DNA from 4 places in the Shewanella mesophila genome. Region 1 is predicted to be linked to each of the others. Evidence: predicted binding sites of a transcription regulator. Region 1 holds the regulator's gene; each other region holds the start of a gene.
What was found. The regulator sigma-54, encoded in region 1, starts transcription at its own class of promoters, with help from an activator protein. The targets are predictions, from matches to a motif close to GTTGGCACGNNNNTNGNNT.
Positions count from the first base shown of each region.

Region 1 (8,147 bases):
TGGGGCTAACGACCAGATTTTCGATGCATCTGAGCGTCCAGATTATATCGTCAACGACTTAAAAAGCGTGCAGTATAACGAGCAAGGCAATATCAACAGTCGCGTATCGGCAAGCCATATGGAGTATTATTCCGACCGAGATATGACCTATTTTTCAGATCCCATTTACTTAGTCTATCCTGCAAATGGTGATGCTCAATGGCGCTTACGCTCAACCAAAGGTACCTTAGATAAAAATAGCGGACGAGTAACCCTAGAAAATAATGTTATCATTGATGCTATTAGCCCAGAAGAACCGATCCAAACCATTGAGACAAGCTATCTGGAACTCGATCTAAATACTATGATCATGACCTCAGACCGCACCATTCGAATTACAGGTAAAGATTTTCTGATCACAGGCCAAGGTTTGCATGCTGACCTGAATGCACAAAATGTACGACTGACTAGTCAGGTAGAAGGAACATATGAAACTAAATAACCTTATTCTTGCTTGCGCGCTAACCCTAGTTAGCTTAGGTAGCACAGCCAAGGACAATGATCTACTGCAAGAGGTTAAGATCTCTGCCGCTAGCCAAGAAGCCGATATTAAGAATAATCAGATTATCTTCAATGGCCCAGTTGAAGTAACCCAAGGCTCAATAAAGATCCTAGCAGATGAGTTACGTGCATTTAGCAAAGAAAACAGCAATGGCAAAATCCTGGTCGCGACGGGAAATCCCGCAACATACACCCAAGTGATGGAAAATGGACGGCCAGCTTCAGCCAGCGCCAAAGAGATCCGCTACGAACTATCGAGCCGTACTCTGATACTGATAGGTAATGCCACTCTTGAACAAGAAGGCAGCCAAGTGACGGGTGACCAGATCCGTTACAATATTGAGCAACAGCAACTGATTGCCGAAAGCACGGGTAACGATCGAGTGATCACTATTATTCAACCTGAGAATTACCAAGAAGTCCCGAAAACTCCCGCTGAAGAGCAACCTAAGCAGCAGGAAAAGCAATGACAGATATGACATTAAAAGCGGTCAATTTAGCTAAAAGTTACAAAAGCCGTGCCGTTGTTCAAGATGTAAGTTTGACCGTAAGAACAGGACAGATCGTGGGGCTACTAGGGCCCAACGGAGCAGGAAAAACTACCACGTTTTATATGGTTGTGGGTCTAGTTCAGAGCGATAAAGGACGTATCTTTATCGATGAAGACGACCTCACCTTAGACCCTATGCATCTGCGAGCCCGTAAAGGGATTGGCTATCTGCCACAAGAAGCGAGTATCTTTAGAAAGCTTTCGGTACGTGACAACATCATGGCAGTACTGCAAACACGAAGAGAACTCAGCAACGATCAACGTGAAGAGCAATTAGAACATCTACTCGAAGAGTTCCACATCACTCATATTCGTGACAGTCAAGGCATGGCACTATCGGGAGGCGAACGTCGCCGAGTTGAAATCGCCAGAGCATTAGCCGCTAATCCTAAGTTTATTTTGCTCGATGAGCCCTTCGCTGGCGTCGATCCTATATCGGTTATCGACATCAAAAAGATCATCGAACAGCTGAAAAATCGCGGACTAGGTGTATTAATCACCGACCATAATGTGCGCGAAACTCTCGATGTTTGTGAGAAAGCTTACATTGTGAGTCATGGCAATTTGATTGCCGAGGGAACTCCTGCTGAAATCTTAGACAACCAGCAAGTACGAGCAGTGTACTTAGGTGAACAATTCAAGCTATAGTTAATCTTATAAGCGATCGGCATAGGTTAAATACCTTGCCGTACATAATTAATATTTGCCTTTAACGACTTAAGGCCACCAACAAAGCTTTCTCATTTTATAATTAGAAACAAGGGAATAGCAGTACGATGAAAGCGTCACTTCAGCTCAAAATGGGTCAGCATTTAACCATGACACCCCAATTACAGCAAGCAATTCGTTTGTTGCAATTGTCGTCATTGGAGCTGCAACAAGAGATCCAGCAGGCATTAGAATCTAACCCGCTTTTAGAGTTAGATGAGGAGCAAGAGGGCGCCGACAACGGCGCTCGAGAAGAGCGCAATGATAACAATGAAACCTACGAGGTCGACTATGAAAACAAGCTACAAGTCGACTCGAGTGAAGATAATTCTGGCTTAGAAACATCCGACGCGCTCACCCAAGATTCCATGCCCGATGAACTCCCAGTTGATACTACATGGGATGAGGTATACACAGCGTCACCTAACTCCAGTTCGGGGGCAATGCGCGACGATGATATGCCTTTTCAAGGGGAAACTAGTGAAGGCTTGTATGAACACCTCGAGTGGCAAAAAAATCTTACTCCCTTTTCTGATAACGACTTAGCCATCGCTACCGCAATTATCGATGCCATCGACGAACGCGGTTACCTCACTCAAACCTGCGACGATATTCTTGAGGCCATGGGCGATCCAGAAATTGAACTGGATGAAATAGAAGCGGTACTAAAGCGCGTCCAACATTTCGATCCTGTTGGCGTTGCAGCGCGAGATCTCAGCGAATGTTTAACTATTCAGCTAGCACAATACGGTAATGATACCCCTCATATTGCCAATGCAAGAATGTTGATTAGCGAACATCTAGATCTTATCGCTGGTAGAGATTTTCGCCTATTGATGCGAAAAACTAAGTTAAAAGAAGACGATTTACGCGATGCTATCTCACTGATACAGACTCTCAATCCACGTCCAGGTTTGGCTATTACTGCCAGCCGAGACGAATATGTTATCCCGGATGTCACCGTGACGAAGAAAAAAGGTCGTTGGGTCGTAGAGCTTAATCCCGATAGTATGCCTAAGATTAATGTAAACCAGCATTATGCCGCAATGGCTCGCAGCACTAAGAGTCAGGCCGATGGACAATTTATTAGAGGTCACCTACAAGAAGCTAAATGGTTCTTGAAAAGTTTAGAGAGTCGCAACGAAACCCTGTTAAAAGTCACTAACTGTATTGTTGATTTTCAACAAGGCTTCTTTGAGTTTGGTGAAGAAGCGATGAAGCCGATGGTGTTAAACGATATTGCTGAAGCCGTTGAAATGCATGAGTCGACCATCTCTCGAGTAACAACGCAAAAGTATATGCACACCCCGAGAGGCATTTTTGAACTAAAATACTTCTTCTCTAGCCATGTGGGAACCGACGATGGCGGAGAGTGCTCTTCTACTGCAATACGAGCATTTATCAAAAAGCTCGTCGCAGCAGAAAACCAGAAGAAGCCGTTAAGCGACAGCAAAATGGCGCAACTTTTGGCAGAACAAGGCATTAAAGTCGCAAGACGGACAATTGCTAAATATCGAGAGGCTATGTTGATACCGCCATCGAACCAACGTAAAAGTTTGTAATCAACAACTGGAAACCGGAGGAGTGAATTTATGCAAATAAACCTTACAGGGCACCACATTGAGATAACCCAATCTCTACGGAACTATGTTGAAGAGAAATTCACAAAGCTTGAACGACATTTCGATCAGATCAATAATGTCCACGTTGTATTAAATGTCGAAAAATTGATGCAAAAAGTTGAAGCAAAGTTACATCTCCGAGGTGGAGAAGTCTTCGCAACATCGGAACACGCGGATATGTACGCCGCGATAGACTCCCTGATCGATAAATTAGATCGTCAGGTCATTAAACACAAAGAGAAGCAAACTAAACATTAACGATGGAACTTAGTACCATCCTGCGGCCGGAGTGCACAACCTGCGCCACTCCGGGCAGTAAGAAAAAGGTACTGGAACTTATCAGCGACTTAGCCGCTGTCCAGTACCCCACCCTTTCCTCTCAAGAGATCTTTGAAAGCCTTCTGGCGAGAGAGAAAATGGGCAGCACAGGTATAGGCAATGGTATTGCGATTCCTCATGGGCGACTAACCAACATAGATCAACCCGTCGCCGTGCTGATAAAATGTGCTGAACCAATCGCATTTGATGCAATTGATAACCAGCCCGTCGATATCTTATTTGCGTTACTCGTGCCCGCAGATCAATGCGAGCAACACCTTAGTACACTAGCCGCTATGGCTGAGAAGTTAAATGATAAAGTTATCATGAAACAACTAAGGAAAACTCAAGATGAAGCAGAGCTCTATCAGGTGATCACCCAATGAAGTTAGTCATAGTATCCGGGCGCTCAGGATCGGGAAAGTCAGTAGCACTAAGAGTGTTAGAAGATCTCGGATACTACTGTGTCGACAATCTGCCACTGCAGATGATGGAGTCACTGTTAGCCCAGCTTAAAGGCAGCAACGATCTGGTCGCCATCAGTGTCGATGTTCGCAATATGCCGACCCAAGATATCCAGCTAGATAAGCAGTTTGCTAACCTTCCGAAAGATATCGAATTATTAAGCTTCTTTCTTAACTCATCAGATGAAGTGCTGCTTAAACGCTACAGCGAGACCCGCAGGTTACACCCGCTATCTCGTGCTCAAGTCTCCCTGAAGGAAGCGATTAGACTTGAAGGGAGAATGCTCGAGCCGATCGCTAAGTTAGTCGATCATTATATCGATACCTCCAGCCTCAACATCTATGACTTAAGTGACAGAGTAAGAGAGATCTTACTTGGCACCATTGATAAAGAGTTAGTGATCAACTTTGAATCATTTGGCTTTAAATACGGGATGCCCACTGAAGCCGATTTTATGTTTGATGTACGTTTCTTACCTAATCCTCACTGGGAACAAGAGCTAAGGCCACTAACGGGCCTAGATGAGCCAGTACAGCAATTCTTAAGTCAGCAACCCTTAGTGAATAAGTTTATTTGGCAAATAGAGAATCTTATCGAGACCTGGCTACCTCATCTTGAGCGTAACAATCGCAGCTATCTCACCATCGCTATTGGCTGCACTGGAGGCCAACATAGATCTGTCTATGTCACCGACCAGCTCGCTAAATTATTTAATAAGGGCAAACACAAGGTTCAAGCGCGACACAGAGAGTTGAAGCGACATGAAGCTTGAGCGCCAGCTAACCATCTGCAATAAACTCGGCCTACATGCAAGGGCGGCAACCAAACTGGCGGTATTGGCGGCAAAGTTTGATGCTCAAGTCACCTTGATTCAAGGAGATAAGCAAGCCTCTGCCGCAAGTGTGTTAGGCTTACTCATGCTTGAAACTGGTATGGGGAAAACCATTACGATCACTAGTGAGGGTAAAGATGCGTTAGCAGCACTCGATGCCATCAGCGCGCTTATTGACGCTAAATTCGAAGAAGCCGTATAATCTGCCCACCGTTAGTTGATGCCGCTAACGTTTTTTATCGCTATAAGTAGCACGCTCCGTTCTATAATAATCATCAACTTACATACCCAAAAGCTGATTTAGTCATTTTGATTCCTCGGGGGAGCCATGCCGATTGAAGTATTAGATAGTGAAACCACAGATCAGCGGATGCACCGGCTTACTCAAGCCCTTAGTAGCGGTATGTTTGTCCACGTGCGCAATATGCTCCAGGACATGGCGGCATCCGACATCGCCTTTATCTTAGAGTCATCGCCACCACGTACTCGTCAAGTATTGTGGCAGCTTATCGATCAAGCCCATACGGGCGAAATCTTAGATGAACTCGGTGAGGAACTAAAAGATCATCTTATTACCCAGATGAGCCCAGAGCGTGTCGCTAAGGCCGCCGAAGGTATGGATACCGATGATCTCGCCTACATTCTGCGTAGCTTACCCGACAGTGTATTTAATCAAGTTCTTCAGTCGATGAGTTCACAAGATAGATCTCGTGTCGAGCAAGCACTCTCCTATCCCGAAGATACCGCCGGAAGTCTGATGAATACCGATACGGTAACCCTTAGGCCTGATGTCAATATCGATGTCATTCTTCGTTATCTGCGTATTCGCGGTGAGCTGCCTGAGGCCACAGATACCCTATATGTGGTCGATAAACATGATAGCCTTCTTGGCGGGGTAAGAATTGCAGATCTACTCACCTGCGATCCCAATGCATCGGTGCGAGATATCATGAATGACGATCTCGAAGGCATACCTGTAGCCATGGATGACAGCGAAGTCGCTCAGCTGTTCGAGCGGCACGACTGGGTGTCCGCCCCCGTAGTGGAAGAACAGACTAATCGATTGCTAGGCCGTATTACTATCGATGATGTGGTTGACGTGATCCGTGAAGATGCCGAACACTCAATGATGGGTATGGCTGGTATGGATGATGACACAGATACCTTCGGTCCCGTGCTAAAGAGTACATTTAGACGCTCGCTCTGGCTTACGATCAATCTATTCGCTGCACTGCTCGCCGCATCGGTCAGTAACATGTTTGAAGGGACCCTGGAGAAGTTTGCCACCATAGCGATTTTAATGACTATCGTACCGAGTATGGGTGGAGTGGCTGGTAATCAGACCTTAGCATTGGTCATTCGCGGCATAGCCCTAGGCCAAATCGGCCAGAGTAACTCCCGCTGGCTGATCGGTAAGGAGCTCGCTATTGGCTTTCTCAACGGGCTGCTTTGGTCGATATTGGTTTTTGCTGCTGTGTGGCTATGGAAAGGAGATATCGCCCTTGGCGGCCTGATAGGCGGCGCAATGCTGATCAATATGACGGTCGCGGGATTAGCTGGTGCCTGTATACCCTTGTTATTAAAGAAACTGAATATCGATCCCGCACTAGCCGGCGGTATGGTGCTCACTACGGTTACCGATGTTATTGGATTATTTGCTTTTCTTGGTTTGGCAACGCTGTTTTTGTTGCACTAACAAACCTGTCTAGAGCGGGAGTAAACCTGAACTTTAGACCAAGTTTTCAAACTAATGTAGACTCACTGCCATGCAAATGGAGATGGTTCGATGCATAATGCACAAATCCTGATAGTTGAAGATAATCCTGATGTGGCCGGGATATTAGCCGATTTCCTTGAATCACTGGGGGCTATAGTCGACTTTGCCACCAATGGTGAACATGGCTACCAACTCGCCAGTGACAACAACTTCGATGCCATCATCTTAGATCTAATGCTACCTAAAATGGACGGATTAACTGTCGCTGAAAACTTGCGTAACCAAGGATGCACCACTCCAATCCTGATGCTCACCGCTCTCGACACTAAACAAGACTTACTCAAAGGCTTTAGCTCTGGTGCCGATAATTATCTCCCTAAACCGTTCGATTTAGATGAACTCGCTGCTCGCCTAAGGGCCCTAATCAAACGTCATCGGGGCAATGTTGCCAAAGGCGTTTTGCGTTACGGTTCGCTAGAGTTAAATACCGCAGAGCACAGTGCCTATCGTAACGGACAAAAGCTGGTGCTCACCCCAACCTGCTATCAGATATTGCAGCTGCTAATGAACCGGGCGCCAAATATAGTCAAACGGGAAGAACTGATACAGTTGCTCTGGGGCGAACAAACCCCAAGTGCCGACAGCCTGAGAAGTCATATGTATCAGTTACGAAATCAAGTGGATAAACCCTTTGAGTTTCCTATGATCACCACAGTACCTAAAGTGGGGTTCAAACTTGAATCAGAGCCTAATGCACCAGAATAACCACTCCAAGGGCCAAAAAAGCGCCAGCAGCTTGACGCGAAAAATGACATTGTATTTCAGTGCTATCGCGTTATTAGTAGGTGCTATTTTATATCTATTAAGCCTATCTTTGCTCAACTGGGTTGAAGATGAGCTTAATCGCCGTACATTAGTGCAGATGGCGCCTAGCGCCATTAGTGCTTTTCAAGCAGGTGCCCAGTCCCCTTTGGCAATAGGCACAACCATACAAGCTTTTAATGATTTGAAAGAATTGCCACCTTCTTTTGAAGCCGCTAAAAAACTACCCGTCGGCTTTATCGATGAAGTTCATGATGTTTTTACGCAAGACATGTTCATCTACCGAACCCAATACCAGCAAAATAATCAGCTAGTGCCATTAGTCTTGATGATGAACGGTGAACAAGTTGAGTTGAGTCATGGTGAATGGAATAACATTAGTCTGTTTATCATCTCGGTAACTTTACTGCTATTTGTTCTTTTTGGCTTTGCGATCACCAAGGTGACTCGCCGCCTAATAGCGCCAATCAATCAACTCAGCAAACAACTAAATCAGTCTCAAGGTCATGTCACTTTTAGTGTCTCGGCAGATGCGACTCTAGAGTTCAGTGAGTTAGCCCGAAGCCTTAATCA
Region 1 covers NZ_CP080421.1:610,485-618,631, reverse strand. Annotated here, with positions in the region: gene lptC (LPS export ABC transporter periplasmic protein LptC) at 1-481, shown strand, start outside; gene lptA (lipopolysaccharide transport periplasmic protein LptA) at 468-1,010, shown strand; gene lptB (LPS export ABC transporter ATP-binding protein) at 1,007-1,738, shown strand; gene K0I73_RS02755 (RNA polymerase factor sigma-54) at 1,867-3,360, shown strand; gene hpf (ribosome hibernation promoting factor) at 3,391-3,678, shown strand; gene ptsN (PTS IIA-like nitrogen regulatory protein PtsN) at 3,681-4,124, shown strand; gene rapZ (RNase adapter RapZ) at 4,121-4,975, shown strand; gene K0I73_RS02735 (HPr family phosphocarrier protein) at 4,965-5,237, shown strand; gene mgtE (magnesium transporter) at 5,364-6,731, shown strand; gene K0I73_RS02725 (response regulator transcription factor) at 6,822-7,517, shown strand; gene K0I73_RS02720 (sensor histidine kinase) at 7,561-8,147, shown strand, end outside.

Region 2 (8,147 bases), 2.1 Mb from region 1:
ACCAACTGGAAACTATCACCTACTTTTATGCCATTGTTACGGCCGAGATTAATAATGACTCGATTGTGCTGCCGGGAGACTATCTGTCCAAGTAGAGGCCGACAACTGAGCACTTTATCGATATCTACACTTGCTTGAGTTAACACAGTGTCAATATTCTTGCCATAGCTTGAATCCCAAAAGCGATTACTTTGGGATGATACAGTTTCTTGTTTTTCAAATTCCCATTGAGCAGGTGAGTTATAGGATTCACTCCAAATTTGCTCTCCACTAATGCCATGGTAGAGAGACAAGCGAATTTGAAACTGCCTTTCTGGTGAGCTATCCCATAAACCGAGTAAGCTGCTTGCCGCTGGGCTGGTTGAGATGTCTATGATTTCGGGTAATAGTACATATTGGCTATCGGTGATTTCACTTAACCAGCTCGGCAGGCGATAACCGCGTATATCAACTAATGACTGGGTTATGTCTAAGCGCTCATCCGCATGGATATTTGGGAAACTGGCTTTGCCGTGCTGACGTATAATATTTCCCAGTCGCTGAGAAAGTTCTTTTTGAAAGTTACCAATGTTGCCGTATCTTAATTGAGCTCTGTCGTTAATTTGTGCCTGAGTAACTAATATTGCTGCTTTTAGGTTTTCAGTTTGACACTGCTGTTCTGAGGTATTTAACACATCGACACGAAGATTGACTGTAAGTATTTGTTGATCGATTTGCTCACTCAATAGCTCGACCTGTGACGCATGTGTCAATTGCGTGATTGTAAAGTTATCTTTAGCCAGCAGGCCATTTTGTACTTGTTGCTCACTGCTAAAGTTGCCTCCAGACTTAAGTGTTACATAACTTAGCGCTTGCTGTATGGCATCTTCTCTAGCTTGAGTAACATTGCCATTGATAATTTTTGCTTCTCCAGACGTTTCTATCCATTGTGCGAAAGCATTTAAATGGATTAAGGAAACAAGGAAAATCAATAAATTAATTTTTTTCATTACTCGTTCTCTGGTTGATACTCTTGCCTTAAGCTCTACCGGTAGTGCCAAAATGATGACTATTTAATGCCGATAATTGAACCTAAACTCTGTTATTACAGTGAATAAGCAATAAATGTGCCTAGTGAACTCAATTAGTGTAATGACAGATACTCTGACGTTACCTCTTACTGAATAGTGTTTACGCTTTGTTCGACTGGTTTATGAGCGTTAACAGTTTTTTTGCTAGCCAAGAATAATATTTGTCATTACCGTGAATCCAATCTTGTTGCTGGTCTGCGTATTCTATAGTCGATAGATAATTTTCTGGATCTGTTACTTCTTCATCGAATGCTCGTGCTGCATTGAAGAAGGTAACGCCAAATTCAGTCCATATATATTCCATCGCATTAAAATAGGCATAAATGATATTTTTCATGTTTTTAGATTCTTCAAAATACTGACTAAATGGTGGATCTGATATCACGATGACTTTGTGACCATTTTCGTGAAGCTTAAGTAAGATGGAAAGCTGTTCTGTGAGATCGTCATTAAAGTAATCAACGAACTCTTTAAGTGTTATTTCCGCTATTCCTTGTGGGTAAGAATTTTGTATCCATGTTGTAAATCTAGATATATTTTGATGAGTTTGTAGCCCTAAGTTTGTAATAATAGTTGAAGTTAGAGGGGGGCGTTTTTGTTCATGACTATTTAAGTTGTTAAATATTACTGACCATAACTTTCTCGATATGGCATTCTCTAGAGGAACAAAGTATTCGGTGTCACACAGCGCAAATTTCTTTTGAGAGAAACCTGAGCCATTCATCACCATACCGCCACAGTGTGTAATATTCATTCTGTCAAGTGCTGTTGATAATTTACCCATATGGCTGTCACCAAATAGGGTAAGATCGCATCTTGGATTGTCTAGTGATTGTTTTGTCAGCTTGGCTGCGGACTCGATGAGTTCTTCGTCGCATACAACTTCTTCAGTATCTGCTGTTCTGTGCTTAACATTTGAAAGCTTATTCTGATTGGAGTTTGAAGTCATATTGTTAGTGTTATCTAGCACCATTCTAAAGTGTTCCATTACATAGTTTACGGCCTCGGGAGTAACAGTTCTTCGATTCGTTTCAAACCTAAAATCGCTATCTGTAGAAACGGTAATGAGTTCGAAGGAGGGGAAATATTCGAAATTGTCATAGTTATCACAAATGTAGCTGGCAGCAGTGCGCAGTAGTGATTTAGAGTGTTGATTTGCGACTAGTACGTGCTTGTTGGTCATTGTTGCCGTCAGTGGCACAGGGGATACGGTTAGTATAACTTTGATGTGCGAATTGATTGATGTAAGCCGTGATTCTAGTTGTTTTAAATCTGAGCAAATTTCATCATATGAAAAGTTATGAAATTGATGTGCTTCCTCGTTAAATTGTCCAGATATGACACCTGGACAACTAGGATAGAAAATATTGTTTTGATCTTTCCAAGACTCTGTTAAACCAAGTGTAAAAATAAGCAAGTCTGTATTTTTAAGGGTTTGATACATCTCTTTTGCGGCTAACATTCTCGCCTTAACTAACTCATCTTTTGTATTGAAACCAGAGGGATAAACACTAGGTCTTAAGAGGTCATAGTAGCGGTTGTTTTCATTATTAATAGCGCAAGCAATATCAAAACCTTTATTCTCATCAATAATATCAAACCACTGAAGAAAGCATCGCGGGGTGTATATGTTGCCGAAAGCAAAACTTGAAACTTGATTAGTTTCAATTGTGCTTTGATTAAATAAATAACCTTCTTTATTAAGCCAACGCCCAACATGCTGTGCAAAACAAGAACCTGCTGATGAAATTTTCGGGTTTTCAATCGGTAAATTTATTCTATGTAATTTATCGAATGTCTGATGACCAAGGTTGATAGAAGCAACGCCACTGCGCCAAAAAAAATTTTCATCTCTGTTGTTATAGGGTGTTCTTTTTCTTTGCATAAGAGCTTCCTAAATTCATGGATATGTCATAAAAATAGGACTAGCGACATTTATATGACAAAAGTGAACTAATGATGTGTTGAAGCAAATATTATGCCTACTGCATGGCATTAAGGTATTGCATTAAAGTATTTCGTTGTTTTGCCGATGGGATGACATCAATAGTAGATTATCTTTATAAGTAACGGCTTGAAAATTGCAGTACTCTTTACTGTGAGCCTAATTTTGACGTTAAGATTGCAATTCCTCTCGAATCTCTTTTAGTTAAATGGCCCGTAGGAATGACGTTAATATTTATATTATTTAGGAATTATTATGCGGAAAGTACTTTTAACTTCGGTTATGTTGATGTTAGGCGCGTGCTCGACCACCGACGACCGTGATTCGCAAGCTTTGGTTAGCGGCAATCATTTGCCGTCTACTTCGGCGGTAATACACTTAACTCAGCAACTGGCTAATGAACTGGTGAGGCAAAATGATCAATTAACACCAAAACAACCTTTATTGGTTGCAACGCCAGTGTTAATAGAGACGCTGATGGTAACTAACAGTTTAGGTCTACAAATTCAGCAAGGGTTAATTGCTGCTCTGCATGATCATCAATTTAATCTAATCGATCTTAATGTTGGTGATAACGTCAGAGTTACAGACAAAGGTGATTTTTTACTGACACGAGATTGGCGACAATTGCCTTCAGATCTACCAGTAGAGCATGTACTGGTCACTACCATGAGCCCGTCTGTAGACGCGGTATTAATTAATAGCCGTATTGTTAATGTAACCAACAATCGAGTGGTATCCGTCGCTTCTGCTAGCGTCGGCGTGTCAGATTTACCAGGTTATTTAAGCATGTCAGATGCTGTGGTGTCGCAAGATGGTTTATTATTTCGTAATCAATCTGCGGGACAAGGCAAAATAAAGATAGGCGGAGAAGTACAATGAAGAACATGGTTATTGCAATGGTATTGATATTGGCAGGCTGTGCCTCTCAAGATAGATATATTCAGTGGGAAACAGAAAGTCCAGAATCGTTTCCAACATTAACTGCTATCGGTTATGCCCCGCTGGATACTCAACCCGCGAAAGAACAATCACAGCGAGTGTTAATGGCAATGCAAGCGTCTAAAATTGCCGCATATCGAGAATTGGCTGAGCAAGTGTATGGTCAGCAACTTAATGCATCAAGCCAAGTACGAGATTGGATGTTATCTGATGACAATATTCAAGCGTCGGTAAGTGGGGTGATTCGTGGAGCGAAAGTCATTAAGAGTTATCCCGCGGGAGATCATTATGTGACAGAGTTAGAATTAGATTTCTCTCAAGTTTGGGCGCTATATCAACAACAGAATCGACCTCAAAAAGTCAAAGACGTTACCTATTTTTGAGTCGTTACGGATAAACGTAGTTCTACTACGTAGTTTTACGCTTTTAAGTCATTACCAAGTGTTGATATGGTAGAGGTTCTTCCTTTGCCGTCATAGGTGAGGCTAGAGGCGTTTCTGCTGGCTTGGAGTGCTTGCGAGAATCGGTTGATGCTTGCCATACTATGTTCAATCAATGTCTCATTTTGTGCATTTAACTGTTTGCACTCATCTAACGTTTGCTTTGTGAGGTTAACAAGTTTAAGTAGTATCTCATCACTTTTGAGCATCGCGTTTTCAGGATGTAACGATAACATCTCATCACCAGATTTGATCTCATCTAACAACTTTGCTTTATCATTAGCTAGCGCTAATAATTGATCAGCGTTTTGAGCAATCAGTGCCGCTTTTTCTGCTTCAATAATCGCTTTTAAGCTGCTTAATAGCTTATGTTGATTGGTGACTATATCGGTTATCGAATCCATAAAAGGTTAATTCAAGTCCTGCAGTTCATTTTCAAATTGCGCAATATTACTCGCTAGCTTATCTGCGTCAACTTTATATCGACCTTCGGCAATAGCAGTTTTGATTTCTTCAACTTTTTTGAGGTCAATTTCAGGTATATTACTTAGCTTTGCTTGTACGCTTTGCAATTGCTGAGCCTGAGATGTAATTGACACTGAATCACTTTTTACGCTTTGAGCGGGGGCTTTCGCCTGCGAAGAAGTACTCGCACTTTGCGATGATGTGCTGGCCGACGGTGTTGCGATTCGGTTATTAGTGCCTGTATTTACTTGCTTTATATTAATAGCCATTGTGGGTTCCAACTTTTTAAAATGAGATCAACATACTTGTGTATCGGCACTTACTTTTATAGCTTTAGTCAATTTTGTCCAACTTTGGGCAAATTTTTACTGTTATGAGTTTATCTAATTTACATTCTAACTTCTACTTCACCTATGTTGATCACTGCAGCCTCTATTGTTTTATGGGATTTACTGTTCTTTACTTGTATTCGGTCACCTAAATTGCCGTCAGTTAAGGCTTCACCTATAGTCTTTATCTCAAAACTTGCAGAGCGAGCAAAGATTGACACCATATCGCCTTTGCAAACAAAACAAAGGTTATTATTAAAAATAGGTTGGTTGGAGGCAATTCTGCGTTTAACTCTGGTGCCCGTCACCTGAGCTAGCTGATCAAATTGCTGTCCACGTAGGTTGGTTTGGTCAATATACTCAATCTTTACTTGATCTGTGGCGATGATATCACCTGGACCTAAGGTCTGAGTCGCTACAACTACGGGGTAAAGAATATCAACACGAACAGAGATAAATATTTGCCAAGGATATTGCAGACTAGGTGTTTCACAACTTATTTTAACCGTGTTGTTACGCCCAACTTCTCTATCGCTAGCGATTTCCGCTTTAATCTCAGAACTGCAAGCTGGCGGTGATAAACGAGTGTCTAGGCTTTGTGGACTGATCTCTACTTTAGCATTATTTGGTACCGTTATTTTTGACTGAATCACATCTATCGCTAAGTTTGAAATTGTCGTTAAAGAGGGCACAGTTGCAGTTTCCGACCCCAAGACAGGGTTAGAACAGACTACAGCGGCTAAAAAATACCAAATTTTGTTTTTCATATTGAATAGACTAGCTTGAACTGCCAGATTGCACCTATACTTCTGTTTGTGGCCGAAAATTTTGACATTTATTATGAAAATTAGAGTCATAAATTTGACAAAATTAAGGTCTGGTTGTCATATAGTTAGATAAAGCAATTAGTATGCCTATACTCATGATAAACATGAGGTGGCTTCGCATTCACCCGACAACAGGGCAAAGGCATTATGTCGAGTATTCTTGATTCAGTTAATAAAAGAACCCAACTTGTAGGACAAAACCGCTTAGAGTTGTTGTTATTTAAGTTAAATGGTCGCCAGCGGTTTGGGATCAACGTATTTAAGGTTAAAGAGGTGCTTCAATGCCCTCCATTGACGGCTTTACCTAAGTTAAACTCTGTCGTTCGAGGTGTTGCTCATATTCGCGGGCAAACCATTTCAGTGATCGATTTAAGCGCGGCAACGGGCGGGCGTCCAATCGAAGATACGTCAGATTGCTTTATTATTATCTCCGAATATAATCGCAGTGTTCAGGGCTTTCTAGTTAAGTCTGTTGAGCGGATCATTAATATGAACTGGGAAGCTATTTTGCCACCACCACAGGGGGCTGGACGCTATTCCTATCTTACTGCGGTGACAGAGATCGAGGGGGAATTGGTTGAAATTTTGGATGTAGAGAAGATCCTCGATGAAATTTCACCTGTTAAAACTCAGATCAGTCATGAAGTCGACGAAAAACTCACCATAGATCGGGAGCGTCATTATCATATTATGGTGATTGATGATTCAGCTGTAGCGAGGAAGCAAATTGTCAGAGCATTGGAGTCACTCAACTTACAGATCGATACCGCCAAAGATGGCCGGGAGGCATTGGATAAGTTAGTGAGTGTTGCGGCTGAGATGGATAATGTTGCCATAGAGATCCCTTTGATCATCTCTGATATCGAGATGCCAGAGATGGATGGTTATACGCTAACTGCAGAGATCCGCAATAATCCTAAATTGAAAGACATCAAAGTGGTTTTGCATACCTCGTTAAGTGGCGTGTTTAATCAGGCAATGGTCGAGAAAGTTGGCGCGAATGACTTTATTGCGAAGTTTAATCCCGATGAGTTAGCCGCTGCGGTGAATAAGCATTTGAGTTTGTAATTGGAGTTGGCTTTTTATTTGAGCGTAAGTATTGCAAGCGCCTAAATTTGATAAGTTTATACTTGTTTCAACTAGAAGGCTCATGTATAACGCTGAGCTGTTTAAAGCTTGCTATAGTGTATGTTGTAGCCTGTTTTCTTTTTTGATATTGGGATATCAAGGTGCCGAATAAATCACTTGCAGAAGCTGAGTACAACCAATTTAGATTATTTCTGGAACAACACAGCGGTATAGTGTTGGGCGATAATAAGCAATATTTAGTACGTAGTCGCTTAGCGCCCTTGATGGGGAAACATAACCTACCATCGTTGTCAGAAGTGGTTAAGCATTCTATGAAGCCCGCCGAGCGTCAGTTACGGGCTGAGGTGATCGATGCGATGACCACTAACGAAACGTTATGGTTCCGTGACCGCTACCCTTTTGAATTGCTTGCTAATAGTTTATTGCCCGAATACTCTCGCTTGGGACGCCCGTTAAAAATCTGGTCAGCAGCCTGCTCTTCAGGCCAAGAACCTTATTCTCTGGCGATGACCATATTAGAATATCAACAACGTAAACCTGGAGCATTGCCTGGAAGTGCGTCAATTTTAGCGACAGATCTATCACCATCTATGTTGGAGCGTTGCAAAAATGCTGAGTACGATAATTTGGCGCTAGGTAGAGGGTTGTCGGATGAGCGTAAGCGTCAGTTTTTTGAGTCTTCAGGTACGAGTTCCATGACGATAAAGGCGAACGTTAAACGTTTAGTCAATTTTAGAGCGCATAATTTATTAGATAGTTATACCTTGCTCGGTAAATTCGACATAATCTTCTGTCGTAATGTACTGATCTATTTTGCCCCAGAGGCAAAGGCTAAAATCTTGCGGCAATTTGCTGCCGCATTAAATCCTAAGGGAATCCTTTTTTTAGGTGCATCAGAGTCTATCGCAGGGTTGACGGAAGAGTTTGATATGGTCCGTTGTAATCCTGGGATCTACTATCAAAAGCGTACCTAGTCATCTTTACGTTTGAAATTACAGTAATAATAATGTCAGCCAAGGCTGGCATTTTTTATGCCTGCT
Region 2 covers NZ_CP080421.1:2,854,656-2,862,802, reverse strand. Annotated here, with positions in the region: gene K0I73_RS12670 (flagellar assembly protein FlgT) at 1-989, opposite strand, end outside; gene K0I73_RS12665 (GSCFA domain-containing protein) at 1,171-2,955, opposite strand; gene K0I73_RS12660 (FlgO family outer membrane protein) at 3,271-3,897, shown strand; gene K0I73_RS12655 (LPP20 family lipoprotein) at 3,894-4,340, shown strand; gene K0I73_RS12650 (flagella synthesis protein FlgN) at 4,376-4,801, opposite strand; gene flgM (flagellar biosynthesis anti-sigma factor FlgM) at 4,808-5,131, opposite strand; gene flgA (flagellar basal body P-ring formation chaperone FlgA) at 5,251-5,958, opposite strand; gene K0I73_RS12635 (chemotaxis protein CheV) at 6,166-7,086, shown strand; gene K0I73_RS12630 (CheR family methyltransferase) at 7,242-8,081, shown strand.
Region 2: flgA (flagellar basal body P-ring formation chaperone FlgA) is a predicted target of sigma-54. The motif match lies at 6,091-6,109, and genes of this name have one in related genera.

Region 3 (8,147 bases), 1.2 Mb from region 1:
AGGGAATACAAACGGCCACCCTCCCGAGTGAGCTAACCGAGCGATTACTCAAACAGATCACTGTCGGACGCACGATCGGCAACTACCTCATCTACTCGGAGATCAACCAATCTCCCACCCACCATTGGCTGAAACAGCAATTATTTAAGCACTTAAGCGATGAGTGGACTTTAGCGATGAAGCACTAAAAGAAAAAACTCTATTTATCAAAAGAGCGGATAAATAGAGTATCAAGGTAAAACCTTTGTCGCTAAGACAGGAGGGGGGGGGGCAAAAGTGTCCTATCTGCAAGATTGACAACAAAGATAAGCCTAGAAAAAGAGCACATCTAATCTGAACTTAGCAAATAGGAGCGTCGTCTCAATAGAGACGACGCTCCTATTGCTTTTACACCTTACGAATCGCCACTGGCACCCCATGTCTCGCTGTCGAACCAAAGGTTCTGTCGCGATAGAGACTCGCGCCTTTGCGGCTTGGATCCACTACGTTGAAGGGATTAGGACAAACTCCCGTACCTCTCGATGGAATCCCAGGGACTAACTGACCATCGAGCTCTAGATCGCTGGCGCCGAAGCACCAGTGGCCATAGCCCATGCCCACCACTATGGTATTACGAGCCACCGTCTTATCAGCCTGCACTATCCCCTCGATATGTTTCCCTTTGGGAGATAGCACCTGCGCCCTATCGCCATTCTTGATATCGAACTTGGCGGCATCATCCTCATGCAGATGAATATAGTTAGTCTCACCCAGTGCCGTGATCCGTGGCAGGGTTACAGAATAAGGGCTGCGAAGATGCAGCTTGAAGGTAGAAAGGTTAAAAGGAAACTCTTTCACCTTCCACACCTCACGCACCGCCGAACCATCCCAGAAGCGATCCACATCGTAGACGGGTTGGCCGTCGTGGTACTTACCACTATAAGAGTCTTTCACCCGTGCAAGCGACTCGTTGTACACCTGGAACTGAGTGTCCATGCGCATCATGGGATTAAAAAACTCACCTTGGTAGCGCTCATCCACCCGCTCGTAACGACCACCACGGGTAAGCATGTAGGCGGTTGGTCCCACCTCCTCTGGCTTGAGTCTAGCCTTAAACAGTGGCAGCACGCGATCCACGCTGGTAAAGGCGATATCCTCTTCAGTAGGCGATGGCAGCACAGAGCCTGTATGGGCAATATTGGCAAACAGGGGCACATAGAAATCTGCCGGCGTATGAATAGGGAAATCACGTCCCTCGGCCCCCTTAAACGCCTTGTCACCAAAGCCTGGCAGACCTATTGCCTTACTGATATCGATCAGGAACTGTTCCATGTTGACCTCATGCCCTTGGGCGGTCTTGACGTTACGCGACGCCACCACAGGGACACAGGCCACATCACCAATAAATTCACTCCCCCACATGCGTGAGTTAGCCCACTGCTCATACTGCAGTGAGTCTGGCACTATGTAGTCGGCAAAGACATTGGTCTCGTTGATGTAGGGATCCAGTGCGATGATCAGCCCTAGTTGCTTCGGATCTTTTATGCTTTCCTCTACCTGATCTTGCAAACCAGAGCAGCCATAGATGGGGTTGGTCGCCCAGGTGATCCACGCCTTGAACTGGAAAGGATTCTTGTTGGCATGGGCCACCAGCAGCTCGCCGCTGTTATCCTGTACAAAAGTGTTGTTCCATGGCTGATCCGCAGGGTAAGGATCTAGCCCCTTGGCCAGTTTCTGCTGGTATTCATGGCTCTGTTCATAGTCGCCAGAACGCTCAGCGTTAAAGCCGGTCAATGTCGTATGCTTAAAATCCATTAGGTTATACAGAGGACCATCGTAGATGTCATACATGGCGGCGTAGCCCACGCCCCCCATATGCATCATGCCCCCCTTGGCGTTATGAGCACCCACCAAGGTAGCCAACATGATCATGGCAAAGGCGAATTGTCCGCCGTCCGAAGCATTACAACCAGTATTGGTCTCGATTGCCACACTACGACCATGAGAGGTAAATTCCTTGGCCAGCGCCTCTATCTTAGCCACAGAGATGCCACAGCGTTCGGAGAGTTGGCGCATAGAGGTCTCGTTGACCCGCTGTTTAAGCAGTGAGAAGGCGGTCTCGACTTGCAACTCGCCCCCGTTGCCAATCGACAGTTTGCCCTTGTAGAAGAGCTCGGCAGGTTGATCGCTCTCACCTGTCACCAGCTGACCCGTGGCCTTGTCGATCACCATCTTGACCTCGGCCTCGCCCAGGCCACAGGCTTCGGCTGTAAGGAACTGGTTATACAAAGGATGACCATGCTCTTTGACCACCAGATAGGTGGCATTGGTGTAGTTGATCTCACCAATTGCATCTGCGCAGGCCTGACTCGGCGCTTCCAAATAGGCACGGCGATAGCGATCATGGTTGATGATGTACTGCATCATGGCAAACATCAACGCGGTATCGCCACCCGAAATAATGGGCAACCACTCACCTTGGTTATTGTCCACCTCAGAGGTTAAGGAACGCAATATAGGATCGATAACCACATACTTAAAATCAGGGCGATCGCTACGGGCCTTAGCCAGACGGCGAGAGCCCACATTGAGCCCATTACCACTCAGCCCAGGATTCGTGCCGATGAAAATAGCAAACTTGGTCTCTTCATAATCCACCTGGGGCAAGGCCATTTCGTCGACAGCGTCAAAACAGCCCAAAGCACAACCCGCCACCTGTTGGTGGCCACAGTAGGAGTCTTTATTGCCTATATTAGGCGTGCCCCAGGATTCCTTGACAAAGCGGTGTAAAAAATCGGCCCGAGCACCCTGCTCTGAAGATGTGGAGACCAGTAACTGATTTTTCGCCGGACCGAAATCGGGATAATGAGGATTAGCTAACGCAGGGTTATCATGAATAGCCCTGAGTCCTTCAATCTTGCCCTCTCCGAACAGATCGCCGCCCTCGATCACCTCTTTAAGCAGCTGCTCGTAGGAGATACTCTTCCAGCGATTCTCACCGCGCTTACCCACCCGCTTAAGACACTGGGTGATACGGTGCTTGTCATCAAACGCATCGGGCACGGCATTACCGCGTCCACACAAGGTGGCGCGATTGCTCTGGTTCTGACCGCTGACCGCAGATAGCTGTAACATTGCCTCCTTAGGCGGCGTCTCCATGGTAAAGGGCTGACCGGCATTATTGGTCAAGGTATAGGGGTTCCCGACGGCGCGCAGCACCCTATCAGTCTTGTTATCTATGCTGACCCGAGCACCGCAGACGTTGAAACAACCGAAACACTTCGAGAAAGCGAAACGCTGCTCAGGATTTTCCACCAGTTGCTTGTCCTGATCAAAATAGTAATCAGGCGTCAACGACGTCGGAGCATAACGGCTGATCTCGGCATCGCTAATCTCAGTCTTTGTCGCGGCTTTGGCGTCCAACACACCAGTTGTCATCATGGCGGTAACAGACCCCGCCTTTAAAAAATCTCTACGATCCATGCTGTTACCTCTGCCAAGTTTGAGGAGAATTGATGCTGTAAGCTGTGTCGCTTTCGTTTTGGGTCAAGCCGATATAAAACACATTAGGGGATGTCTGCTTACCTGCCTGCAACACCAGCGGTCTATGTTGATGTATTAGTTTGGAGACTTCACTCTCGGGATCATTAATATCCCCAAAGACACGTGCGCCGCCAGTACAGGTCTCGACACAGGCAGGCAGCAGCCCACGACTAGTTCGCTGAATACAGAAGTTGCATTTATCTATTGTGCCCGTATCCGAGTGAATAAAGCGCACTCCATCGTAAGGACAAGCCTGGATACAATAGCTACAGCCGATACATAGCTCTGAGTCCACGACGACTATCCCGTCCTGCTCACGCTTAAAAGTGGCGCCCGTCGGACAGACAGAGACGCAAGAAGGCTTATCGCAATTGTTGCAGAGGATAGGCATATTAAACACATACTGCTTACCCTCTAGTTCCACACTGTGTTGTGGAACCTGAGTTCTGTGCTCATCTGGCAAGTTACCATTTTCTATTCCACAGGAGACCACACAGGCCTTACAACCATTGCAGCGCCCGAGATCGATCACCATAGCCAGACGCTTTTTACCCTGACGACGAATGTCGGCGATCACCGCCTCGGCTGGAATAAACATCATGCCTGTGGTTGCAATAGCACCACCAGCCAGGAGTTTGAGTGTTCTTCTTCTATCTAACATCTTTAACTCCTAATAATATTGATCGGCTAACAAGCTCGAATAACGTAAACACTTCACTCATAGACATTCCTTATTATTCTACTTATCTCTTTATTTCAGCCGATTAGTTTATAGGCGTTAACTAAAGAAATTCAGAGATGATATATAAATGGCCAAACATATTTTAAATTCACATTTGCCACCATTAAAATCATACAAACAAAAGCAAAATAAATAGGGAGCCAGATCACACTAAAAACCAATAACAAAAATCAATAACAACAACATGAAGGAAGTAGTTATTTTTACTTTATAAAAAATAGGTTTACCAAAATCACCAAAATAAGACACTCAAAGCGATACTACACAAGATTAGAATAAATGCACATCAAACAACAACTTAACAAGGCATCAATTACAAGCACAATACATTACCCTCTCCTAACAAGTGAAAATCTTATTTTTACAAAAACAGAAAAAAGCCACTGACTCACAAATAAAAGATATTTAAACAACTAGCAATTATTTTATTTAAATATATTCATTACAATCTAAACACCACAACATATGTGGCAAAAAAAGTATTTAAACAGATTTAATTAAAATTTATTAGAACAAACTAAAAAATAATTTAAGGGTTGATAATGAATAAGATAATACTCACCTCATGCGCTTTAGCTATCGCCTGCACCCTAAGCCAACCGCTGGCAGCAGAAGAAAGTCAATTCGCCGCATCGGGCGTACTCATGGGACTAAGTAATTACCTGTGGCGCGGCCAGACCATCAGTGACGACAAGCCCACACTGCAGGGCGATCTTATGGTGGAACATGAAAGTGGCTTCTATCTGGGCACTTCCTTCGAGACCTATCGATATGAAGATGAAGGTAACATTTTAAAGGACTATGAAATCGACTATTACGGAGGCTACTACCAGATGATCAACGAAGATCTGGGCCTGGGCTTCAATGCGATGAAATATACCTATGGGGCGGGTGGCTACACAGTCGAATACACAGCCAGCCTCGACTATAAGGCATTTAACCTTATGGTAAGCTACGACCAAGACGTAGAAGCATGGTATACAGAGATCAACTACGGCTTCGACCTGTTTAACGAGAGTCAATTAGTTGCCCACGCAGGCCTGTTCACCGATGCGGAAAACTATGAATATCTTAACAAGGGTAAGGTAGCCGACACCATTTATGATTTGGGGCTGCGCTATCGCTACCCACTCTTATCTCAGCTCGATCTGATGTTAGAGGCCAGCTATCAGGAGTTCGAGCACGATCACTATATGATTGGTCTAGGTTATAACTTTTAATCACCTGTAGATTAGGCAAACAGAAACAAAAATGGAGCGTCTATGGCGCTCCAGCTACTTAGGCTATAAGAGGGACTGCTGTATCATATGAGAGACAATCTGCAATATTGACAAATTTCAGGCATAAAAAAACCTGCTTTAAGCAGGTTCCATTCTTAGGGATTGCATTTTGTCAGTCACAACTTGGTACAGATGGCGAGACTTGAACTCGCACGACCGTTAGGCCACTAGCACCTGAAGCTAGCGTGTCTACCAATTCCACCACATCTGCAAATTTTTGATATAAAAAAACCTGCTCTAAGGCAGGCTTTCTCTCTCTAAAGAGAGTAGCTCTTAAAGAGCAATTTTTGATAATGGTACCGAAGGACGGACTTGAACCGTCACTCCCGAAGGAAACGGATTTTGAATCCGTCGTGTCTACCAATTCCACCACTCCGGCATTATCAAATAGACTATGCTAAGTGGTTACCCTTAGCTAGTGAACCGAATTATACCTTTGGTTTAACTAATGGCAAGCCTTTTGAAGCTTTCACTTTATCAAATGAACAAAATTCCGTCTAACTGGTTCAATCACAGCTAACGCTTATACCAAGCACGACTCAATTCGATATCTCGATCACAAATTGAGTACCCATATTTAACAAAAGTATCGAATTGACAGCGTTACTTGATCGAGATCAGCATTGGCAACATCCATTCGCGCTAATTTAGCTCTGACATCAGTATAAACATCTGCGAAAGAGGACTTCTCAAATGGCATTTTGGTTAGATTTAATGTTTGGTAACCCCATTGGTTTAATGTCTATGATCGTTATTTTCACAACCATCGGAATAATGTCATATCTCATGTGGCTGTTTATATCGAAATCAAAACCAGAATAGATAGAGCCTACAGGCTCAGTGTGAATACACTTTTCTAATGCGAATGGGGGCTTATGCCCCCTCTTTTTGTCTATGTTTTCCCATTATTGGATCATGCAGCGTGCTTGCGGCTCGGAACCACACTATGAATAAAGTGAGGCCTAGCCTTAATCAATAACTGCATCTGTTCTTGGTTAGGCTCACCTGGTGGTAAACGCAGCACTTGTCGATTTAGGTAGCGTCTTGCCGCCATAGAAATTTTATAGTCAGCCGTCGGTCCGTGGATAGCATAATGCTTCTTGTTACCTAGATATTCCAAGATATTAGTTTCAAGTAAGCTTTTCACCGCAGCTTCATTTTCAGGCAAAGTTAATACGGCTTCCCCTTGCAAGAAAAACTCGCGCAGCAAGGCTCTCTCGATTGGATCGAGCAATAGTACTTTGTTCTCTATCGTCTCGACGGTGCGCTTACTCCGTAAGTAATGAATCGCTTCATCAAGAAAGTAGTTAGCAATTTTCATCAATAAATATGCTGCGCCTATAATCAGTCCAAGTCCGATAAAGTGGGCATATTGATTAACTACACTATCTAACTTTAGCGCCCCAAGCAGCGAAACTGGTGCGAAAAGTAATGCGGAGCTAACCAATGTAAGCCACAACATAAGATTAAAAACCATTTGTTTTGGCGCTGCATGTTTAAACAGAGTCAGATTCAGCTTGTCCATCTCGATACCTAGTGTCAAAAATCCGCAGATACTTAGTCACTTGCAAATATAGTGCCAAAGAAAACACCACAAGAAAGACTTAACAAACATTACTTTGTGACTATTTTTATCAACTAGATCATGCAGAAAATAAGATCGAGACTATGCTTAAAGCTATCCCTTTCCTCTGCAAGCGATGAGCTAGAGCATCATCGTATCGATAGCATATAAAGGTAAGCGAACTTTTCAATGCCAAATATGACAAAGCAACTACTCAAAAGCCCGATAGGCAGAAAGCTCACTCTGTCTATTATCCTTTTTAGTTCGTTAATCACCTTACTAACGACAGGTTATCAACTGGTCAATGACTATCGCAGCGACGTCAATAGAATTTCAAATCAATTCGAGAGCATTGAAAAAGTGAACCTCGACGTCATGGCCGCAAGCATCTGGGTTATTGACGAACGCCTTATTAACACCCAAATCAATGGTTTGATTCAATTGCCCGATATTACTTATATCGCTATTTATGATGATAGCGGTCAGCAATGGCAAGCGGGGATAGCAACACCGAAAAACACCATCGAAAAATCTTTTCCACTAACCTACGTCTCGGGCGAGCAGAATATCAATGTCGGCACACTCACGGTACAAGCCGATTTGAGTGTGGTATATGAGAAGCTACTCGATCGGGCGATCATTATTCTACTATCCAACGCAGTTAAGACCTTCATTGTTGCAGGTTTCATTTTGTTTTTAGTGTGGTTTTTGGTTACTCGTCATCTTCACAAACTCAGTGAGTATAGCCAAAACATAGATTTAGACAGTGATTTTGAACCCTTGGTTTTCGTCAAAAATAGCCATAAAAATGATGAATTTTGGTTAGTGGCTGAAGCCATTAACCAAATGCAACGACAGCTTAGAACATCTTTTGACGATATAAAGAGGTCAAAAATTGAACTTCAAGAAGCCCTTGAAGACAGAGAAAGACTACTCGAACTTGAGCGAAGCTATAAAGATGAACTCGCACGACAAGTCAAAGAGAGAACCGCCGAACTAGAGCAGTCGCTATTGGTATTAAAGCGGGCACAGGAAGTAT
Region 3 covers NZ_CP080421.1:3,711,161-3,719,307, forward strand. Annotated here, with positions in the region: gene K0I73_RS16365 (LysR family transcriptional regulator) at 1-188, shown strand, start outside; gene K0I73_RS16370 (molybdopterin-dependent oxidoreductase) at 388-3,462, opposite strand; gene dsrO (sulfate reduction electron transfer complex DsrMKJOP subunit DsrO) at 3,467-4,183, opposite strand; gene K0I73_RS16380 (TorF family putative porin) at 4,807-5,484, shown strand; tRNA gene K0I73_RS16385 (tRNA-Leu) at 5,669-5,755, opposite strand; tRNA gene K0I73_RS16390 (tRNA-Leu) at 5,839-5,923, opposite strand; gene K0I73_RS16395 (DUF3149 domain-containing protein) at 6,238-6,366, shown strand; gene K0I73_RS16400 (superinfection exclusion B family protein) at 6,458-7,069, opposite strand; gene K0I73_RS16405 (sensor histidine kinase) at 7,298-8,147, shown strand, end outside.
Region 3: K0I73_RS16400 (superinfection exclusion B family protein) is a predicted target of sigma-54. The motif match lies at 7,110-7,128, and genes of this name have one in related genera.

Region 4 (8,147 bases), 1.7 Mb from region 1:
TTAACATCAAAATTTCATCATAGATGTTGCGCCCTTCGTCGCACCACCCCTGCAATACATTAAGCGCTTGCAGGCCATCTGATGTTTCGATTACTTCGATTCCCAGCGGCATTAAGGTATCTTTAATCTGACGCCTAGCGGTAGAGGAGTCATCAGCAATGAGGATCTTACGCCCCATCATACTCTCCACTAACGACTCATCGAGTACCCCTTCTGAAATGGCAATATCATAGTGGATAATCTCGGCTAACACCTTCTCGACATCGATAATAGACACCAGCTGAGTACGCCCATCAACCTCGACTTTAGTAATGGCGGTCAAGTAATTATGATTGCCCGCACTCTTGGGCGGAGGCATGATATCCCCCCAAGTCATATTAATAATATGCTCAACCTTACCCACCATAAAGCCTTGAACGCTACGATTATATTCGGTGATAATGAGGTTGGCATCACCTTCATCTGGCATAGCTTTAAAGCCTATGGCTTGACGCAGATCGATAACTGGAATGGAAGTACCTCTAATATTTGCCACCCCTTTAATGCTGCTATGGCTGCCAGGTAATTCGCTCAAAGCCGGTAACTTAACCACCTCTTTCACTTTAAAAACATTAATAGCAAAAAGCTGAGTGGCGTTAATCCTAAACAGCAGCAGCTCTAATCTATTTTCACCGACTAACTTGGTACGTTGATCAACGCTATCTAGCACTCTAGCCATAAACTTCTCACTATATGGTGGTAATATTTAGCTTACTTTAGCTTCCATTATAGCCCTTAATATAAAGCTACAACGAATAAGTATATCACTGTATTACTCGAGTTTTATTGACCAGGATTAAGTGCAACGGGTGCAACTGGAATAATTCGAGAACCATGTTTTGTAACAATATCCATGATCCCAAGATGTAACTCTTCGGAGACAACCTGGTACTTAGGAAAACTCTTTGTACCAATATAAGCAAAGATATTCACTTGCAGACCATGCAATCCAAACCCCTTAAAGGTGACTCTTAATGGCTCTTTCATTACCGATTCGTGGGATTCCAGCATCTCTTTAATATCGGCAATAATCCCTTTCAGTTTTTCGGTATCAGTCATTAAATAATCCAGACGTATATCCGCTTTAAAACGGATTTTTTCCCGCTCTGAAATATTTTCGATCTCCATCTCGACCAGTTTTGCATTGGGTACGTGAATGAGGGTGCGATCCAACGTCCTTATTTGAGTACAGCGCAAACCAATCTCTTCGACTGTGCCTCGAATAGATCCAAATTTACATAGATTACCCACTTTAATCGGCGCCGCAGAGTAAAGCGTGATCGTGCCAATAAAGTTCTCGATAGATTGCTTTGACGCTAACGCGATGGCAATGCCACCAATTCCCATTCCCGCAATAATAGCGCCAGCATTAAAGCCTAAGTGTTCTAACCAGATCAAAATAGCCAATATGACAAAAATAACCCGAATAAAATTTATAAGGGGTCTGAGCAGCGAAGCTCCCTGCTTTTGACCTTTATTTATCATTCGCTGCTTAAGGCCCGCTTGAATGATCCCCATTCCAGACCATCCTAACCAAACGATAGAGACAAATGTCAGAAATCCTGTGTCCATAGCTTCAAGGGCTGCAGCAGATATTGTACCGCTGCTCGACCATGTGCGAACGACTATCACAGCAAGGAAAAAACGCAGCGGGCCCGCCACGATGGAGGCTAACTCTGTTTTTAGATGATAGTCAGTGCGTAATATTAATAACTTACACAACCAAGTAATTGGTATAATGACGCAAAATGCGACAATCAGGTAGGTCAATATCAGTGCCCACTCCCATGTATTTACCTTGAGAATTCGTCCTTCAGGAAGATTGCTGATAAACCATTCTGCTACGGGTCCGTAACCCAAATTTTCATATAATCGAGGCACCTTAGCGACCGTTGCGTTAGAGATCTTCCAAATACTGCCGCTATCGCTAGGGACACGTTGTAGGAAGAGTGCAATTTCATCACTCGGCAACTTTATGCGACCAAAAATATCGCGAAAACTAGGAAGTTGATCACCGTCTGCGCCTTGAGGGGTATCATTTATCTGCTCAATATCGATCCAAATATTTCGATCGATAATCGCCTGTAATTGTTTGGCGTATTCGGCTCCTTTATCCCTTGACATGTTGTCTGGTAAGTAGCGCAAATCTAAATATTCTGCTGCCCTATTGTAATCTTGCTCATAGACAGCACGAGTAAATCCCTCTAACGTACCTCGGGGCGTATCCCTCTGTAAACTATCTTTATAATCATAAGCTTGATCAACCTGAAGAGCTTCGTTTTCACTCACATCTTCAACTGCAACCCCGTTCATGATATCTACAACATTCGTCGGTGTTGCCGCAAAGCCAGTAAAAGGGGTAATTGCCAAACCCACCCATAACAAAAGCCAATTTTTCATAACTATCCAAGCCTTTCTAAGAGTTAACAAGCGCTTACAAATTCTACCATTTATTAACAATAACAAAAGCAATCTTATTGTTACTTGATTATAAAAGTGAAGTTTTCATCAATCCCATAACACGTGTTGACATCTACTCCATTATCGATATACTCGCTTAACTTTGAAATTCCCTGCCCTGTTTTCTTGTATAGCCAGACCCATTCGTCACCGCATCCAACAAAATCAGCAGTATCCTCTTCGTCATAGTATTGTCATGTACTAGTGCTTTACTGTTTGGCGATCCTGTATCTCATAGATGGTATTTATAACAAACTTTTTAGTTTTATATCCATAGAGTGCTTGATTAGATATATAAAGGTGGGTAGTCTCAGGTGGTTAAAACTCATCTTTCGCAAAAAAGCTAAGGATATTTTATTGTTAAAATTCAACTGCTAATTACGCAGACAACATTAAGGAGTATGGCCTATGTCGTACAAAATGAACGGTCATGAGATCACGGTAAACTTTCCGGTGGCCTCTATATCAGTAAACAAATCCTCTATCGCATTCACCGATAGTTTAGGTAAAAATAGAGAAACCTTTTCTAAGCGCACTGAAGCACTTCAGTTCATGAAATGGTTACTCTCAAGTAATAAATAACCCTTTGCTATTCGATACATTGCCTCTCACTCGTATCGAAGGTTGCTACCGCAACAAGTAGGATTGACACCATTACGTCAACGACTCAGCATATTTCATTTGGTCTAGGTTGTATCACTTTCACAGATACCAACCTAGCCAAGTGGTATTACTCACCAAACTTACGCTTATATCTAGGTAACATAGATTGATTACCTAACAGTCCCCCTTGGTGTATATAAAGTATTTTTTCCCCAGAATTTTCCGTTAGATAATCCAGCAAAACTATCCATCCCAATGGATCATAGAGCAGTTCAAACTCAATTCCAGTCTCTTTCAACTGACGCCATATTTTAAAAAATTCCGAATAGAGTTTACCAAAATGATAGCGTTTCCTGCTCGGTAAAATCACGGGATGATATGCGGTATTAGGTGCTAGCTCGCTGAACTGTTTGCTAAGATACTCATCTCCTCCCACAACCGCACAAGTATAAACGCTTATATTTGGATCCAGCTCCACAAATGACTTTTGCAAAAACAGTGCAGTGGTTCCGGTTCCTGAAGGTAAGAACACTGACAGAGCAGATAGCCCTTGTTGCCTTTTCCACTGAATAATTTCAATGGCGAGTTGACGAACGCCATGTTCAGCATAAAGACATCTCCCCCCTTCCGGTATAAAGAGTTGCTCAGAATCTCCCGTCAACACACATTGCTGTAGATAAGTTAAACTATCACGGTTATTTCGGTCTTCGCACTGGCTTAAATTAATAATTTTGGCGCCATTTTCTAGCGCAGCACGATAATTACCGATCGGGTTTTCAACCAAATAAGAGCCAATATGATCAACATAGAAACGAAGTTTCCAGCCTTTAATTTTAGCTAAAGCTGACATCGAATACAGCGAGTTAGCCTGCGCAGAACCATAACCAACTAAGGTTTTGCCCCCCTCAAACTCGTTCTCAAGAAAGTAGGCAAACTTACGCGCTTTATTGCCAGAAAACTCCGGATGTAGAAGATCATCACGTTTAACAAACACGCAGTGATCATCAAGCAAGATTTCATGTACGGGAGTTTGAGCTAACTTCATATTCAACGGCTATGCTTACAGAGAGAGAGCCAATTTTACACTGCTCTATCGCGATGAGCAATTTGACCAATTCTTGATATTTTACATCAACAAGGAAGCTTGTCCGCGAACAAAAATCAGCATAATAGCTTTATAAACAACCACCTAAACCATGGCATGGTTCTTGAATTAAATCCCCCTAAATAGCGTAGTCGATACTCAATTAGCTCATTCTCGATTTTTATAAGGATACATAAATGCCATTACTTCGTTTAATTTTTAACATCGCTTGGTTTTTACTCGGAGGGTTTGTGATGGGCCTGGCATGGTGGTTAGCTGGGCTTATCTGCTTCATTAGTATTATTGGTATTCCATTTGGTCGTGCTTGCTTTGTTATCGGTGAGATGACCTTTTGGCCATTTGGTCAAGAAAGTATTAATCGAAAATCACTGACGGGAACAGAGGACTTAGGAACCGGCCCACTTGGACTAATAGGCAACATCATCTGGTTCTTATTTTTTGGGATCTGGCTAGCAATTGGCCATATTACCCATGCACTAGCCTGTTTTATCACCATCATAGGCATCCCTTTCGGGATCCAGCACCTTAAGCTAGCTATTCTAAGCTTAACGCCAATAGGGCAAACCGTCACAGCTAAGGCTTAACGATCTATTCGTACTCTGATAGAGGCCTAAACTTAGGTCTCTATCTCGCCAATTTAGCAGCTCGCTTCTATAGGCCTGTTGATTTTTAGCGTGGTAAACTGCAACTATTTCATCGACGCAAGATACTCTTCTACGATTTGCTCAGGATCGATCAAAGCGAGTCCATCATTAAAGACTTCCCGCCACCTGTGCCCTTCTGGGGTATTTTTAAATGCGATATAAAGTTGCTTTGATGCCAATAACTGCTTGTTCATGTCTAGCTTGTTTTTAAGTTCGACCAGATGGGGTTGATGAATATAATAGTTGTAAACGTATTTATCGATCACCGCACCATGGACTCTACCTGTAGCCACTTTACGAATATTATGCTCATCAGAGCTAACGACCTCAACATGCTGAACACCGCTTGTAATCATCTCATCTAGCTCAATAGTGTTCACGTAATCTCTAACGACACCCAGGGTATATTGATTAAGATCTTTGATACGTGACCATTTAATCGGGTACAAACGGCGCTCTAATAACCCTAAAGGGCTGCTGCCAATCGATGCAGAGAACACATATTGATCCGTAGGATAATAATATTCAGGAAAATAACCGCTATATATAGCGTCCTCACGGCTCACCATCCTGATCGTTCGGCTCCAAGGATAATAATCGACATGTAAATCATGCCCCTTCGCCTTCAACGCAGCACTGACGACCGCAGCCGATGCACCGCCATCTTTAAGTTGTTCCCCTGTATAGGGAGGCCAATTTAAAGAGGATAAAAAAAGTGTTTCCCCTTTAGCACTAAACACTAAAGCGGTAAAACAAACCAAAGCCCACGAGAATAGTCTACAGATAGCCATTTCTCCTCTTTTATCTCGCGCCATACAACCACTAAGCTGATATCCTTGCCAACAATTTACAATGTAAAACATTGAGTAATGTTCCTCGGATCCCCAAAAAACAGATCATCACATAAAAAGTCATCACCATATAACAAAGATGGGAAACACAGTGGAACCCGTCATCTGCGTAACATGATTCTGTGCCAACATCGTTATGCTGAGCGTGCTGACGACAAGTCGAATGAGTAAATGCAATCTCCTTCTCCTTAAAAAACACCCATGTATTTAAGGCAAAATCAGCATAAAAAAATAAACGACCTCCTAATTATAGTCGTTAGCTCAAAAAGCAATATAATCGTTTGTTACAGTTACCAGATAGCCAATAGTATAAAAATAGGGCAACTTAAATACTAAGCAGTTAAATACTAAGTAGGTCGTTATTTGGAGAGTGATTATGCTACGTAAACTCATAATAACTGTAGCTGGTAGCCTATTAACGCTTCTGGGGATTGCCCTTATAGTGTTACCAGGGCCCGCATGGTTACTATTGCCTATTGGCCTAGCCATCTTGAGTTTAGAATATGATTGGGCAAGAAAATGGCTTAAGAAAAGCCAAGGTTACATGACTCAATCAGCCTATTGGTTGGATAAAAAAATACGTCACATACGATATGGCCGCTAAGCTGTCGTCGTTAAGTTACCATTGAAAGCGTACAAAACATTTTACTGTTGATAACCATCTAATTTATCATCATTTTATTTTAATGCAGTCTAGAACCCACTGAGCTGATACTCCTCAAACTCCTTTAAAATTAGCTGGGTGAATAAGCGACCGGCACGCCCGAGAGGACGCTCCATGGTAGACACGAGTTGCGGCGTAAAGCTGTAACGACTGCCACCTAAAAAATCCAACTCAACCAGCTCACCACTTTCAAGTTCTGAACGAATTAAGAAATCTGGCATCCAGCCAAAACCGAGTCCCATTAACAAGGCATTTTTTTTCATAATAAAACCGGAAAGGTAGAACACCTTATCTCCGCCAAACTGCAACTCATCGCTATGATGTTTTCCGGGCGATGAGTCTTCAATGGTGAGTTCGACATGCTGCAATAACTCAAACAGTTTGACCCCTTTGATCTTGGCTAAAGGATGTTCCTTAGACACCACTAAGACACTGTTAATATTTGGCAAAGCTTGCTGGCGATAGTTTGGCCCCGTTCGATAATCTTTAACTAGCATCACATCGGCATTATCGCGCTCAAATCGATGCTGTACGCCGCCGAGAAACTCTACATTGAGCTGTATTTTAGTCGGGATTTTATGGGCTGATACTTGTTTAAGCGCTCGCATAATCGGTTCCATTGGCAGTGACCCATCCACCACTAATTCCAATTTAGGCTCCCATCCTTCACTGAATCTGCTGGCCAAATGTTCAATATTGCCAAGGTATTGCAGTAATCTTTTACCTTCGGCCAAAATAACTTTGCCTTCTGGAGTCAATTCAGCTCGGTACTGATCGCGACAAAAAAGGTTTACACCTAAGTGTTGCTCAAGCTTCTTGACCTGATAGCTAACTGCCGACTGCGCCTTATGCAAACGCTCTCCAGCCTTAGCAAAGCTACCCTCCTCAACTAATACTTCGAGCACTCGAAAAGCTTCAACATCAATTTTCATAACGGTTCCAAACTGTAAACAAAATAAGACCATCTGTTTTTTTGATAAAGATAAGCTATTTATTATTCTTTTTTTTGCTGATGCTAGCAACTAAATTGATAACTAGATCACAAAAAGATAAGTGTGCCCGCAAAAGCACCAAGGAATAGAGCTATGCCATTCTATGTAAAACAAGGGCAAATCCCTCATAAGCGTCACATTACTTTTAAAAAAGAAAGTGGTGAGCTTTATCGCGAAGAACTATTTTCGACTCACGGCTTTTCTAACATTTATTCCAACAAATACCATCACAACATGCCGACTAAAGCATTAACTGTGGCCCCTTATGACTTAAGTCACGGTGATACTTGGCAAGACACCCTAATTCAAAACTACAAACTAGACTCCAGACAAGTTGATCGTGACGGTAATTTTTTCTCTGCTCGTAATAAGATCTTCTTTAACAGCGATGTGGCGATGTATACCGCTAAAGTGACTCAGGATACAGAGGAGTTCTATCGTAACGCCTACGCCGATGAGGTGGTGTTTGTTCATGAGGGACAAGGCACACTTTACAGTGAATATGGCACACTAGAAGTGAAGAAGTGGGACTATCTGGTGATCCCAAGAGGCACAACTTATCAGCTCAAGTTCTCCGATCTAGACAATGTCCGCTTATTTGTTATCGAATCATTTTCTATGGTCGAAGTACCGAAACACTATCGCAATGAGTATGGTCAGCTAACCGAGTCGGCACCTTACTGCGAGCGCGACTTACGAGTACCAAGCCTACAAGATGCCGTGGTTGAAAAAGGCGAGTTTCCACTCATTTCCAAGTTTGGCGACCAATATCAAATAACCCAACTCGAA
Region 4 covers NZ_CP080421.1:2,345,322-2,353,468, forward strand. Annotated here, with positions in the region: gene K0I73_RS10240 (chemotaxis protein CheV) at 1-718, opposite strand, end outside; gene K0I73_RS10245 (mechanosensitive ion channel family protein) at 823-2,439, opposite strand; gene K0I73_RS10250 (hypothetical protein) at 2,908-3,081, shown strand; gene K0I73_RS10255 (pyridoxal-phosphate dependent enzyme) at 3,230-4,147, opposite strand; gene K0I73_RS10260 (YccF domain-containing protein) at 4,384-4,791, shown strand; gene K0I73_RS10265 (substrate-binding periplasmic protein) at 4,896-5,642, opposite strand; gene K0I73_RS10270 (PGPGW domain-containing protein) at 6,079-6,306, shown strand; gene K0I73_RS10275 (LysR family transcriptional regulator) at 6,396-7,298, opposite strand; gene K0I73_RS10280 (homogentisate 1,2-dioxygenase) at 7,452-8,147, shown strand, end outside.
Region 4: K0I73_RS10260 (YccF domain-containing protein) is a predicted target of sigma-54. The motif match lies at 4,298-4,316, and genes of this name have one in related genera.